Regions from separate parts of the Comamonas sp. CMM02 genome, predicted to be linked through region 2. Evidence: riboswitches for the same ligand, from Rfam matches in the RefSeq annotation. Region 2 holds a riboswitch; the other holds the start of a gene.
The links. A riboswitch is a leader RNA that binds a small molecule or an ion and turns the genes downstream of it on or off. The one in region 2 is predicted to bind thiamine pyrophosphate.

Region 1: it holds a riboswitch for thiamine pyrophosphate, as region 2 does, so the genes downstream of both, IB213_RS09095 (cytosine permease) here and thiC (phosphomethylpyrimidine synthase ThiC) in region 2, are expected to answer to the same signal.

What each region holds. Positions count from the first base shown of each region.
Region 1 is NZ_JACUZW010000002.1:849,939-857,531, reverse strand. It holds gene IB213_RS09120 (phosphotransferase family protein) at 10-1,101, opposite strand; gene IB213_RS09115 (Crp/Fnr family transcriptional regulator) at 1,108-1,827, opposite strand; gene IB213_RS09110 (hypothetical protein) at 2,285-2,563, opposite strand; gene IB213_RS09105 (TonB-dependent copper receptor) at 2,649-4,682, opposite strand; gene IB213_RS09100 (hypothetical protein) at 4,811-5,251, opposite strand; TPP riboswitch at 5,386-5,487, shown strand; gene IB213_RS09095 (cytosine permease) at 5,565-6,869, shown strand; gene IB213_RS09090 (SH3 domain-containing protein) at 7,072-7,557, shown strand.
Region 2 is NZ_JACUZW010000001.1:828,881-836,473, reverse strand. It holds gene IB213_RS03845 (amidase) at 1-1,184, shown strand, start outside; gene thiC (phosphomethylpyrimidine synthase ThiC) at 1,342-3,270, opposite strand; TPP riboswitch at 3,578-3,699, opposite strand; gene IB213_RS03835 (LysR family transcriptional regulator) at 3,992-4,930, shown strand; gene tcuA (FAD-dependent tricarballylate dehydrogenase TcuA) at 5,021-6,445, shown strand; gene tcuB (tricarballylate utilization 4Fe-4S protein TcuB) at 6,449-7,593, shown strand, end outside.

The sequences.
Region 1 (7,593 bases), on a different contig from region 2:
CGGCGCTGTTCAAGCGCCGTGTTTCTGTGCGTACGACCATGCCAGCTGTGCCATCGGACGTGCCGTATCGCCTGCTGCCTTGGCCTGTGCGCTGGAAGCTGTTCCGGCCTCCACACGTTTGGCAATGCCCTGCAAGATGGCCGCAATGCGGAACATGTTGTAGGCCAGATAAAAGTTCCAGTCTGCCTTGAGCTGCTCAGGCGTTGCCAGACCTGTGCGCTCGCAGTAGCGACGCATATATTCCGCCTCGCTGGGAATGCCTAGCGCCTGAATATCCAAGCCACCGATGCCACGCCCCAGGCTGACAGGAATGTGCCAGGCCATGCAGTGGTAGCTAAAGTCTGCAAGGGGATGGCCCAGTGTGGACAACTCCCAGTCGAGCACGGCGATGACCTTGGCAGCATCAGGAGCAAACATGACGTTGTCCAGCCGGTAGTCACCATGCACGATGGAGACCTTGCGCTCGTCCCTGGCGCTATCGGGCATGTTCGCTGGCAGCCACGCCATCAACTGGTCCATCTCTTGGATGGGCTGCGTGACGGAGGCTGTGTACTGCTTGCTCCAGCGTCCAATTTGGCGTTCAAAATAATTGCCGGGCTTGCCGTAGTCAGCCAGACCCTGCTGGTGCACATCCACGGTGTGCAGCGCCGCTATCACGCGGTTCATCTCGTCGTAAATTTCACCGCGCTGCGCGTTGGTCATTGCGGGCAGAGACTGGTCCCACAGAATGCGCCCCTCTTTGAACTCCATGATGAAGAAGGCGCGGCCAATGATGGACTCGTCCTCACACAATGCGTACATGTGCGGCACAGGGACATCGGTACCCGCCAGGCCGCTCATGACCTTGAACTCACGCTCAATGGCGTGCGCAGACGGCAACAGCTTGGCTACCGGGCCGGGCTTGGAACGCATGACGTAGCTGCGCCCCGGTGTGATCAATTTGTAGGTAGGGTTGGACTGCCCCCCTTTGAACATCTCTACCGTCACTGGCCCCTCAAAGCCTGCAACGTGCTGCACCATCCATGTGCTCAGCACTTGGACATCAAATTCATGTGCCTCAGAGACGGGTTTGGTACCTACAAAATGGTCAAAGTTGCTCATACGTCTTTAAAGGTCAGTTTCCACGATGCGCAAAAGCCCATCGCGGTCGCGCACCACCAACCCACCCGGCTCGATCCGGATGATGTTCTCGCGCTCCATGCCCTTGAGCTCTTGGTTCACGCGCTGGCGTGATGCCCCGAGCAGTTGGGCCAACTCTTCCTGCGCCAGTTGCAGGCCGATACGAATTTCCTCGCCATTGGCAAGGCTGGGAATGCCATAGCTGCGAGCCAGATGCAGCAGTTGCTTGGCCAGACGTGCCCGCAGTGGCAACGTGTTCAAGTCTTCCACCAAACCATAGAGCTGCCGAATGCGGCGCGCCGCCAGCCACAGCATGGCTTCGTAAAACTCTGTGTGTGTTGCCAAAATGCGTTTGAAATCTGCCTTGGCCACGCACAGCAGCGTGGTGGAGCCGTGCGCATACCCGTCGTGGGTGCGTCGATCCCCGTCGAAAATGGAGGTATCCCCAAACCACAGCCCAGGTTCGACATAGGTCAGCGTAATTTGCTTGCCCGTGATCGATGTGGAACTGATGCGAACCGCCCCCCTGGCGCACGCAAACCATTCTTCCGGCGCTTCGCCGCGGGCGCAAATTAACGCACCATCTTTGAATCGTTTGACGTAAGCGCATCGCAGAATGTCGTGCCTGAGAGAAGGTGAAAGGGATGAAAACCAGCGACCTGAGTTGATCGCTTCACGTTCTTCGATAGTAAGAATCGGATCGTCCATAGCCTGTCGTTTCTGTGACTGAAAACCAGACCATTGTCGCGTCAGAGACCAGCACGTTTCGCGCTTGAGCAGACCTCACATGGCCAATTTGTCCAGAAAGTGACACTTTTCGCTTTACAAAGCCAAAACACAAAGGGTTAACCCTTAACTTATTGTCTTCAAAGGACTTCTTTCAATAAGCCTGCATTCGTGCTTAGCGCGAATATGTGGTTTTTTTATTCGAAATTTCCGCTGTGCGGAACATGGTTATCCCCGCCGATGAGCCGACAGGCATGCCCAACAGCGGCCCAGCATGCAAAAAACAGCACGAAGTAATTCGGACCACAGCCCATATCTACGCCACCAAGACTGCATGCGCCAGCGGCCATAAAAAAAGCATGGCAAGAAAACCTGCCATGCTTTTTGGGTGACTAACAGCGCTGACGACATCAGCGCCAAAAGCCATTCGGATGTTCAGCTACGCTTGCTTATCTGTGTGCACTGGCACCACTGGAATGCGCGCACCGTGAAGATCAATCACGCAGGACACATCACCGATCTGCACCGGGGTGCCGTGAAAGCTGGCTTCCCATCCGTCAGTGAGTTTGAAGTTCATCGTTTCATTGACCAGCGTTCGCTCACCCTTCAACAATTGCATATCACTCGCACTTAACTCAATGCGCTGTGGATACGCGTTGTTGTGGGTTTTCCAGTGCTCGCGCAAGATAGCGATCAGGGTGTCATAGAGATTGGGCATGGCACTAATTTTAAGGGACAGCACCCTTACCGCAGTGCGGCAAGGGTGTGCTTATGCCTTTACCTGGTCGCTGCGCTGAACTGCATCAGAACTGGAAATCTGCACGCACCCAGACAGTGCGGCCAGGTTCTTGCAAGCGAGCGAACCCGGGATAACCAAAGCCTGCATTGCCTGCCAAGTTCAAATGCTCTGCATAGTCTTTGTCAAACAAGTTATCAACACCCGCGAGCAACTTGAGGTGCGAATTCACGCGATAGCTCGCATTGATGGCCAAGGTGCCAAAACCAGAGCTGGCCCCCAGATCACGCCCCACAATGTTGCCCTCATCCAAGCTATACCGGTGCTGGCCCGGGACCAGACGCCACAGAGCACCGGCGGTCCATGCATCTTGGGCGTAATCCAGCCCTAAGCGCAGTTCGGCAGGTGGAATTTGAGGCAAGGGCCGGTGATCAGTACGGTTGTCCGACCAGGTTCCTGCCAATGTGGCCTGCCCTGTCCATGACGGCGTCAAGCGGTAGCTGCCGCCCAGCTCCAAGCCCGCAGTACGTGCATCTACATTACGCACACTGGAGGTCATGCCCGGGTAATTGAGCAAGATGTAGTCCTGCACCACGCCCATATAAGCAGACACCCAGGCCTGAGCCTTGTCACTTTTCCATTGCGCGCCCACATCCAGCTGGGTGGTTTTTTCGGGCTTGAGTGTTACGAATGCATTGCCTTTGCCCACCGCACTATTGCCCGGCGAGATCAGCTCCCAGTAATCAGGGAAGCGCTGAACATGGCCAACCCCTGCATAGACCGTTGTGCCATCCGCAGCCACGTGCTCCCAGCGCAGAAAGCCACTGGGCATGGCCGAGCTACTGCGTGTATCGACCTGTGCCGCGCCATAGCGCTGCGCCTTGGCTTGATCCAGACGCAAGCCCCCTACCCAGCGTGTCTGCACACTGGCCTGCCAGCCCAATTCTGCAAACCATCCCCAGTTAGAAAACTTGGCATCGCGCACACGCTCTTTTGTCTGGAAAGGCAGCAGTGGCGTTCCTGTGCGCTTGTCGTGCGGGCTGGTGTACATATCCATGCCTGTGGTCAGCTCCCATTGCGCCGCGGGTTGCACAGTGGCTGCGACGCGCCCTCCTGTTGTGATGCGGCGCACATTGCTGGCCATGCCACCCGCCATCATTCCTGACGCTGGGGGTGTTCGCAGCTTGAAGTTATCCATCACATGGTCTGCGTTGTGGTGGTAAAGCTGTGCCTCCACTTTGGATAGCCAGCTGTTGATTTGGCGCTTTTCAAAGCGCAGCCCCCAGCTTTCTCGACGAAACTGGGTGCCGTCCATACCGCGCGCACCATACCGCGCCTCACCATCTCCAGCGCCAGCGCTTAACTCCAGCAAAGTCTGGGCATCGGGGGTCCAGCCCAGCGCAACGTCCGTGTTCCATTTTTCATAGGCTGAAGGCACGCGACGCCCGGCACCATCTTGGTAATCCTGGCTGTGCGCGCGGTTGGCACTCATCCGAGCAAACATGCTGGCATTCCCCAGCTCCAGCTCCACACGCTGGTCATTGCGGCCATGGCTGGCACCTAGCACGCTGGCAGAACCACGCGCACCAGGCTCGGTAAATTCAGGTGGCAGGCGATCAAAACGCACCACCCCCGCCGATGCACCAGGCCCCCACAGCACGGTTTGCGGCCCTTTCACCAAGGTGAGCTGGTCATAGGTCTCTGGGGAGATGTACGAACTGGGCGCATCCATGCGCGAGGGACAAGCGCCCATCAACTGCGAGCCATTGGTCAATAGCGGCAGCCGTGAGCCAAACTGCCCCCGAAACACGGGGTCGCTGTTCGATCCACCACTTCGGATGGCAGAAAAACCAGGAATGCTCTTGAGGTAATCCGCCGCATCACTGGCAGGAATAGGTTGCCGCGGCTGTTTAGGGTCGGTGACCACCTGCGCGAAAGAGTGATCGTGAATCGCCGTCACAACGACTTCTGGCAGTCGCTCACCTTGCTCAACAGGCATTGCAGCCCGGCTGACAGAGGCCATTGAAAACACGGATGCACACGCCCAGACACACACGCCGGGGGTCAAAGGGCCACGCGGTGCCCAAAATTGTTTATTCATCTTGCAAAAATCCGCGCCCCTTCCCTGCTGCAAAAGTCACAAGCGTGCAGGCACGCCTGCCCTGCGTGCATGCGGGTCAAGGCAAATTTGAATGAGGGATCGGCGCATCCACAAGGAATGCGCCCGTTTCAAACGCGCGCGGAAACGGGAGGTCCACGGGGCGGCAATTGCGCCGCCACCTGCAAGGAGGGAGGGAAATGTGCCGGGCGCCGCCAGTTTTCCAGGTAGGCGGGCTCAGGGTATTGAGCCAGTTGCAATGACCACGCAGGCGGCGGACTCAGTGCAATACAGAGCAAACATTGCGGATCTTGGTGATCGCTGTGTGGATTGCTGCTGTGGTCTTGATCGACCTGTGCCCCCACCCAAAGCGGCATCTGAACCAGGGTGCTAGCCGCACCCTCTGCCTCTGAAATACAGAGGCTTTCGTGCATCGCAACAGCCAGCGAATCGCTGCTCGTCGCCAGCCCACGCACGCGCGCACCAGAAAGCAGCGCTACCAGCCATAGCGCTGTAAACACCATAAAAACGATGGTGTGCAATCGACGGTTGTGACGCAGCTGCTCTAGCATGGGCGCCCATTATCAAATATGCGCGACTGCGCGCACCGCAGATCAAATAGCAAAGACAGTGCAATCTGCGGCAGATTTGCGCCTGCGCAACTTCTCTGAACAACGTGGCACAATCGCCCCGCTGCTTTCCTGCAGCAACTCGCTAGGGGTGCCCTGTGTCGCAGACAGAGGGCTGAGAGAGTCCCTTTGAACCTGATTGAGATCATCCTCGCGCAGGGAAGCTGTTCAGCTGGCCTATGCACCCGCACGCTTTGAGCGCTGCCCGGGTGCTCGCCTGTCACGGCCCCTGCTTCGTTGGCATACGGAGCATTTAATGAGCCCCTCTTCTTCCACACCCGCTAACCAGGCGCTGTCACAGACTTTGCCGTCTGAACGGGTGTTTGCCTTGCGCGACCACGCGGCCCTGTGGTTCAGCCTGGGCGTTGGCTTGCTGGTCATGCAGGTTGGTGCCTATTTATTGCCGGCACTGTCTACCCAGCAAGCCGTATTGGCGATTGTTTTAGGCTCAGCTTTAGGTGCAGGCCTTTTGGGCTGGATGGCCAAAATTGCCTGCGATACAGGCTTGTCCAGCGCAGCACTGATGACGCATGTGTACGGTCGTCAATTTGCCAAACTGCCTATTTTGCTGAATCTGGTGCAGCTCATTGGCTGGGGCACATTTGAACTGGTGGTCATGCGCGATGCCAGCGTTGCCATTGCACGTCAGGCAGGTGGCATGGTGTCCACGTTCTGGCCTGTGGTGATGACACTGGTCTGGGGTGGCGTGATTGCGCTGCTGATCAGTGGCTCCATGCTCAAGCTGGTGCGCCAGCTGATCGCACGTGTGGCACTGCCACTGGTGATCGCTTCACTGCTATGGCTGACATGGCACTTTGTGGGCCTGGCAATGGAGCAAGGCTGGCACAGTCTGTGGCATCGTGAAGGCACGGGCGGCATGGGCTGGTTACCCGCCATGGATCTGGTCATTGCCATGCCTATTTCCTGGCTCCCCCTCGTGGCCGACTATGCACGCCACGGCCGCGATGGCCGTAGCGCCCTGCGCGGCACATGGCTGGGCTATGCCGCAGCCAATATGTGGTGCTACGGTCTGGGTGTCCTGGTGACACTGACGCTGCCTAGCGCCGACTTGGTCACCGCCTTGCTGCTGGCCCAGGGTGGATTGATTGCACTGACCTTGATCTTGATTGACGAAGTAGACAATGCATATGGCGACACCTACTCAGGGGCCATGGCCGCGCACAGCATCGTGCCGCGCTGGACTCTACGCCGCTGGGGCCTGGCTCTGACGCTGGTGTGCGTTCTGCTTGCACTGGTACTGCCCATGCACAGCATTGAGCCATTTTTATTGATGCTCAGCTCCGTGTTTGTGCCTTTGTTTGGTGTCATCCTGGGCCGTTTGGCATGGCAGTCAGCACCTCAGCGCCTGTCCCAAGCTGCCCAGTGGCTGCAAGATGCACACCATACCCATTGGCCTGCAGTGCTGCTGTGGCTGTCGGGCGTGGCGTTTTACCATCTCCTGCCCTCGATTGCAGCAGAAGCTGGCCGCTCAGTGCCAACATTGATTGTCTGCTTTGTCTTGGCGCGCTGGTTACCGCGCACACCAGCATCCCGCGTGTGATCAAGTGAGGGCAATTTGCAAGTTGTGTCTAGACGTTTCATCACTTAATATCGGCCGCAACGCGATGACGTCAGGATTTCGCTCTGCTTTTTGCGTGTCAAATCCAAAATCAGAAGCGCCATCCAAGGCATGATTCATGCCATTGCAGGCAACGCGTTATACGTAAGTGCCTCAACCATTGATTCACAGGAGTTATTACCGCGTGCTGCCTCAACTTGCCCTTCACCTGACCGGCCGCCTGCGCCGCGGCGGCATTGCTGCCCTGTTGCTGACAGGCGCTCTCGCCTCCGCCCCTACGTTGGCCCACGCACAAGAGTTTTTGAGCATCAAGGGCAAAACCGTCAACATCCGTGCAAAACCCAGCACGCAATCCGAAATTGCCTGGGAGCTGATCAACGGCTACCCCGTAGAAGTGATCGCCAAGCAAGACGATTGGGTCAAGGTCAAAGACTTTGAGGGGCCATTGGGCTGGGTGCACAAACCCCTGACATCGACCGAACCTCACTTTCTGGTGAAAGCCGACACCGTCAATCTGCGCTCGGGCCCTGGCACCAGCCACAGCGTGGTCACCAAGCTGAAGAAATACGACATTGTCAAAACCATTCAAAAGCAAGACGAATGGGCCAAAGTGCAAACGTCTGAAGGCCAGGAGGGGTGGATGCTGGAAAAACTGGGCTGGGGCTGGTAAGAGCTGCAATGTGGCAACTCTCCACCCAAAGAAAAA
Region 2 (7,593 bases):
CTGCAGCAGCCGACGCCCGTGCCGCAGCTGGCATCTCTTTGAGCCCTATCGATGGCCGTATCGTGTCGATCAAAGACCTGTTTGATGTGGCTGGCGAGCCCACTACCGCTGGCTCCAAGGTGCTGCGCACAGCACCACCGGCCCAGCAAGACGCGGTCATCGTGCAGCGCCTGCGCTGTGCAGGCGCTGTGATCATTGGCAAAACCAACATGACCGAGTTCGCCTTCTCGGGCATCGGCATCAATCCGCACTACGGCACGCCTGGCAATGCCAAGGATGCAAGCCGCATCCCCGGAGGCTCGTCTTCTGGTGCGGGTGTTGCTGTGGCACGCGGCATGTGCGAGATTGCCATTGGCTCCGACACCGGAGGCTCCATCCGCATTCCCTCAGCGCTGAACGGCGTCACCGGCTTCAAGCCCACGCAGGCGCGGGTGACACGCGAAGGGGCATTGCCCCTGTCGTACTCGCTGGACACCGTTGGCCCATTGGCCAATGATGTGCTTGACTGCGCCAAGACCGATGCCGTACTGGCTGGCCAGAAATGGGAGCCATTGATTGTGCGAAGCGTTGATGGCCTGCGTGTAGGCATCCCTCGTGGCCTGCTCTTTACGCATGCGGATGAGCAAGTGCTTAAAGCGTTTGAATCAGCGTTGGGGCAGTTGACAGCCAGCGGCATCAAAGCCGTGGACGCGGATCTGGACCACCTGCTTGGCGCGCCATTCAAGCTCCAGGAGAACGGCACCTTGATTGCCTGTGAGGCGGCTCAGATCCACCAGGAGCTGTTTGCCAATGGCACAGACGATCAGCTGGACGAGCTGGTCAAAGCACGTATTACCCGTGGGCAAACGGTTGCAGCTTCACACTACGTTTCCGTGCAGCAAGCGCGTGCCAAGTTGCAGCCGCAGCTCGATGCGGCCATCGCAGACTTCGATGTACTGCTGCTGCCAACAGTTCCAGTCGTTGCTCCGACGATTCAAAGCCTGGACGACGCGGCAGAGTTCAATCGCACCAACATGCTGGTTCTGCGCAACCCGTCCGTCTTCAACTTCTACGACCTGCCTGCAGCTTCTATCCCATTGCCCCGCTCTCAAGGCGAGTTGCCAGTGGGCCTGATGGTCGTTGGCAAGCGAGGTGCTGACCGCGACTTGCTGGCGCTCGCCCAAGCCATCAGCGCCAGCCTCTAAGCCCTAAAGAAACGCCCTCTCCAAACTGCAAAAGCACCGAGAGCCACGAAGCGCGCACTGCTGATGGCAGCAGCCATTTCAGTCGCGCTTCGTGGATGTCTCAGTGCTTTCAAAGCGGACGCCCAGCCACCTGGGTCAGTCATCCGCTACATGCGGCTTATGCCTGCACTTTGGTCAATGGAATGTAGAGCTGCCCACCCGTGCGGTTAAATTCCTCTGCTTTGGCCTGCATGCCAGCTGCAATGCCCTGTCCCTCAGCCAGCCCCTTGGCGGCTGCGAATTCACGCACTTCCTGCGTGATTTTCATGGAGCAGAATTTGGGGCCGCACATAGAACAAAAGTGAGCCACTTTGGCGCTGTCCTTGGGCAGGGTTTCGTCGTGAAAGGCGCGGGCCGTGTCAGGGTCCAGGCCCAGGTTGAATTGATCTTCCCAGCGGAAGTCAAAGCGCGCCTGGCTCAGTGCATCATCGCGTGAACGTGCACCCGGATGGCCCTTGGCCACATCAGCGGCGTGCGCCGCAATCTTGTACGCAATGATGCCTTGCTTGACGTCATCACGATCGGGCAAGCCCAGATGTTCCTTGGGCGTTACGTAGCACAGCATGGCCGTTCCCATCCAGCCAATCATGGCCGCGCCAATGGCCGATGCAATGTGGTCGTAACCGGGAGCAATGTCGATGGTCAGCGGGCCCAGTGTGTAAAACGGCGCTTCGTGGCAAGTTTTGAGCTGCTCGGTCATGTTGGCCTGAATCATGTGCAAAGGCACATGCCCGGGGCCTTCGATCATGGTTTGCACATCGTGCTTCCAGGCCACTTGCGTCAGCTCGCCCAGCGTAGCCAGTTCAGCAAACTGTGCTTCATCGTTGGCATCAGATGCGCAGCCGGGACGCAGACCATCGCCCAGCGAGAAGCTCACGTCGTACTGCTTCATGATGTCGCAGATGTCTTCAAAGTGCTCGTACAGGAAGCTCTCGCGGTGGTGTGCCATGCACCACTTGGCCATGATGGAGCCGCCACGCGAGACAATGCCCGTACGGCGCTGCGCCGTGAGGTGGATATAGGCCAGACGCACACCCGCGTGGATGGTGAAATAGTCCACCCCCTGCTCGGCCTGCTCAATCAGTGTGTCGCGAAAGATAGGCCAGGTCAGGTCTTCGGCAATGCCGCCCACCTTTTCCAGTGCCTGGTAAATCGGCACCGTGCCAATTGGCACAGGCGAGTTGCGCACGATCCAGTCACGCGTGGTGTGAATGTTCTTGCCGGTGGACAGATCCATCACGTTGTCCGCACCCCAGCGAATGGCCCAGACCAGCTTTTCCACTTCTTCTTCGATGCTGGACGTCACGGCAGAGTTGCCGATGTTGGCGTTGATCTTGACCTTGAAATTGCGGCCAATCGCCATGGGTTCAATTTCGGGGTGGTTGATGTTTGCCGGAATGATGGCGCGGCCACGGGCCACTTCGTCACGCACAAACTCAGGGGTGATGATTTTTGGAATGGAGGCGCCCAGACTGTTACCGGCCAGACGCGCTTCACGTGCGGTGTCTTGCTGGTATTGCTGCATCCACTCGCGGCGACCGTTTTCACGCAGCGCCACATATTCCATCTCCGGCGTGATGATGCCGCGCTTGGCGTAGTGCATCTGGGTCACGTTCTGGCCAGATTTAGCGCGGCGCGGCTGGCGCTGCAGTGCGGCGGCTTCTGCGCGCAGTTGCGCGACGCGGTTGTCTTCTTCCCCGCGCTTGCCACCATCATCGAGCGCCATGCGCGGGCGCCCCACGTAGAACTCGCTGTCGCCCCGCGCCTCAATCCATGCACCGCGCACGCTGGCCAGCCCTTGGCGCACGTCGATCTGCGCCTGAGGATCGGTGTAAGGGCCGGATGTGTCATAGACACTGACCTGCTCGCCGTTAGTCAGTGCAATATCACGCACCGGCACGCGCAGCTCAGGGTGCAATGCGCCGCTGAGATAGCTTTTGGTGGATGCAGGAAAAGGCTGCCGCGACTGGGCCAGCAGCTGCGCAAAACGAGTGGCATCTGGTGCATTGCCAGCAGCGGGGGTAAAGATGGAATCGGGTGCGTTCATCGCGGTCTCCTCAAAGGCCAAAGCGGGGATAAAGCGCTCCGAGGAATGCGTGGCTCTGATCTGGCCGTAGCTTGCGATGGACTGCGTCCATCACAGACCACGGTGCACCTTGGTGAAGCAAGAGATACCAAGGGTTCGGTATCGTCTTTACCAACCAGAATCTGCTGATTCCGGCCATGGCTGACGCGCCATGAGGTCAGTCCATAAAAGACAAAACCCCAGTGCGCGAGGCGCCTGGGGTGTGCTGTGCCGCATGAATCACGGCCAAGGACATGGAGATGCCATCAAGCTGTCATTCACTGGCCCTGCGTCAGGGTCCCGCTCTTCTTACGCCGGTATGAACCGGATCAAGTTCGTCGGGTTCGCAAATCAGAGATTTTTCAATCTCTTTTTACATCTCAGCGCTTTCGCACACCCCGGAGCTGCTCAAAGTATACCGACCTTTGGCAGCAACAGCGCATGCTGCATGCGGCCCCCTAGGGGTAAAACTTTTTCACCCTCGGCCATTGCACCAGCTGGTGCACGTGCAGCGGCAGGTATCCTGCCTAGCCCTTTGAGATGGAAGCATTGCAGCCATCAAAAACCTTGCGATGTGGAAAATTCGCCAAGTCATACGCGTTACTCACATGCACAGCACTGCAAGAACAGACTATGTTCACCGCTGTGTAATCCAAGCTTTGCACAGCGGTGCCACATTCCCCACTCAAACCCCAGACAGACTATGGAACTGCGTCAGTTGCGCTACTTTGTACGCGTTGTAGAACTCGGTTCCATGAGCCGTGCAGCACTGGATCTGAACCTGGTGCAATCCGCACTCAGTCAGCAAATCAGCCGCCTGGAAGGTGAGCTGAGCACCCGCTTGCTGCAACGCACCAGCAAAGGCACGGTTCCGACCGAAGCGGGCATTGCCTTCTTTCACGAAGCACAGCTCACACTGCGCCATGCCGAGCAGGCCATTCGGGCTGCACAGCAAGCACGGCTGTCCGGCGCGGTGAGCATTGGCCTGTCTCCCACCATTGCATCGGTGCTGGGTCTGCCACTGATGAAAGCCATGCGTGAGCGCTATCCCGAGGTGCGCCTGCACATGGTGTCTGCCCTCTCCGGGCACCTGACCAGCCTGCTCAATGCCCGCCAGCTGGATCTGGCCATCTTGTTTGATGACAAGAATGCAAGACGCTGGAGCGTGCTGCCGCTGCTGGAAGAAAAGCTCTACCTCATTCAGTCCAGGCAGCACCCTGTGTGCCCGCACACAGCCACCACCAGCATGGCGCAGCTGCGGGGCGTGCCGCTGATCCTGCCATCGGGCACGCATGGGCTGCGCTACTCCATCGTTACTGCGTTTGCGCACGCAGGCATTCCCTTGAACATGGCACTGGAAATTGATGGTTTGCCCCTGCTGATGGAAGCCGTCATGGCGGGCATGGGGGCCACCGTACAGCCGTGGTCTGCCGTCAAGCTGCACCACGCCGCTGAAGAAATGTTTCAGTGGTCCGAAATCATTGACGGACAGGTGCGCCGCCCCGCCATGCTGTGCGGTCTGTCTGAGGACGAGCTCTCACCCGCCGCGCTGGCTGCCCGGGTGGTGCTGCTGGACTGCACCAGGCAACTGGTCAGCAGTGGCGCATGGGCAGGCGCGACGCTGAGTCATCACGAAAACTGATACCCCCATTCCATTTGCCACCTGCCTCACCCTGAACGTTCTGCCTAGAGTTCACATTCCCCACGAGTGAGACTGCAAGGAGAGAGATTCATGGACACCGATGTTCTGGTCATCGGTGGTGGCAATGCCGCCCTGTGTGCCGCGCTGATGGCGCGCGAAGCAGGTGCGCGCGTGCTGCTGCTGGAGTCCGCACCGCGCGAATGGCGCGGCGGCAACTCCGCCCACACCCGCAACCTGCGCTGCATGCACGATGCACCGCAGGACGTGCTGGTAGAGGCCTACCCCGAAGAAGAGTACTGGCAAGACTTGCTCAAGGTCACAGGCGGTATCACCAGCGAACATCTGGCCCGCATGGTGATCCGCGCCTCCTCCACCTGCCGCAGCTGGATGCGCAAGCACGGCGTGCACTTTCAGCCACCACTGTCTGGTGCTTTGCACGTGGCACGCACCAACGCGTTCTTCATGGGCGGTGGCAAGGCGCTGGTCAATGCCTACTACCGCAGCGCTGAAAAACTGGGCGTTGAAATTCGCTACGAATCGCCCGTGGATCGCCTCGATATTGAAGACGGTGTCTTTCAAGCCGCATGGGTCAACGGCCAGCGCATCACCGCAAAAAGCTGTGTGCTGGCTGCCGGCGGGTTTGAATCCAACCGGGAGTGGCTGCGCGAGGCCTGGGGCCAGAACGAGCGCGGCGAATGGTCGGCAGACAACTTCATCATCCGCGGCACTGCGTTCAACAAGGGCGTACTGCTTAAACACCTGCTCGATGATCACCAGGTCGATGGCATTGGCGACCCTACACAGGCACACATGGTGGCCATTGATGCCCGCGCCCCGCTGTATGACGGCGGTATCTGCACCCGCATTGACTGTGTCTCGCTGGGCGTGGTGGTCAACCGGGATGCACAGCGTTTTTACGACGAGGGAGAAGATTTCTGGCCCAAGCGCTATGCCATCTGGGGGCGCCTGGTGGCACAGCAGCCGGGGCAGATTGCGTATTCCATCATCGACAGCAAAGCCATTGGCCGCTTCATGCCGCCCGTGTTTCCCGGTGTGAAGGCAGACAGCCTGCCCGAGCTGGCCCACAAACTGGGGCTGCATGTCGATACCTTCATGCACACCCTCAATACCTACAACAGTGCCTGCAAAGTCGGCAAGTTTGACCACACCGCACTGGACGATTGCCACACCCAGGCCCTGACACCGGCCAAAACCCACTGGGCACGCCCGATTGATACCGGGCCGTTTTACGGCTACGCGCTGCGCCCCGGCGTGACGTTTACGTATCTGGGCCTGAAGGTGGACGACACCGCCGCAGTGCGCTGGAGCAACCAGCCCAGCCCCAACCTGTTTGTAGCGGGCGAGATGATGGCTGGCAACGTGCTGGGCAAGGGCTACACCGCCGGTGTTGGCATGTCGATTGGCACCGCCTTTGGCCGCATTGCCGGGCGCAATGCAGCGCTGGCTGCTGCTGGAAAAGACGCCGTACACGGCGCTGTGAAAGACGAGGTTTAAGCCATGAGCATCGAATCCCTGCAAGCACTGGGCCAAGAGGCGCAATCCTTGGCCGCAGGCTCTGGCGGCAAAGTCATCCCCATTCTGCCCATGTCCGCCGCCGAAGATGAAGTGGCGCGCTCCATGCAGATTTGCAACGCCTGCCGTTATTGCGAAGGTTTTTGCGCTGTGTTTCCGGCCATGACGCGCCGCCTGGAGTTTCTCAAGGCCGATGTCAATTACCTGGCCAACCTGTGCCACAACTGCGGTGCCTGCTTGCATGCCTGCCAGTACGCACCACCGCATGAATTTGCCATCAACATCCCCAAGGCCATGGCCCAAGTGCGAGGGCAAACCTATATCGACTACGCCTGGCCACCCGCGCTGGGCCAGCTGTACAAGCGCAATGGCTTGACGCTGTCGCTGGCACTGGTCGCCGCCCTGACACTGTTTCTGGTGCTGGGTGCAGTACTGCAAGGCGGTGGCCTGAGCGCACTGTGGGGGGCTGATCTGGGCGCCAACTTCTACAACCTGTTCCCGCACAACCTGCTGGTGGGCATGTTTGCACCTGTCTTTGTGTTTGTTGTGTTTGCCCTGTCCATGGGGGTGCGCCGCTTCTGGAAAGACATCAAGCCGGCCACCAGCGGGGCCGATGTCAGTGGCGCGGCAGCCACTGAAGCCACCAGCGATGTGCTGCGCCTGAAGTACCTCGATGGCGGGCACGGTGAAGGCTGCCACAACGAAGACGATGCCTACACGCTGCGCCGCCGCCGCTGCCACCACCTGACGTTCTACGGCTTCATGCTGTGCTTTGCAGCCACCTCGGTGGCCACGCTCTACCACTACGTGTTCGGCTGGGCCGCCCCTTATGACCTGCCCAGCCTGCCCAAGCTCTTGGGTGGCGTGGGAGGTGTGATGCTGACGCTGGGCACTGCGGGCTTGTGGATGCTCAACCGCAGCCGCCACCCCATGCACGGCGATGCAAAGCAAAAGCCCATGGACCTGGGATTCATTGCCCTGCTGTTCCTCGTTGCCACCAGCGGCCTTGCTCTGTGGTGGGGCCGTGCAACCCCGGCACTGGCGCTGCTGCTGTGCCTGCATCTGGGTGCCGTCATGGCCCTGTTTGTCACGCTGCCCTACGGCAAGTTTGCTCACGGGGTATTTCGCAC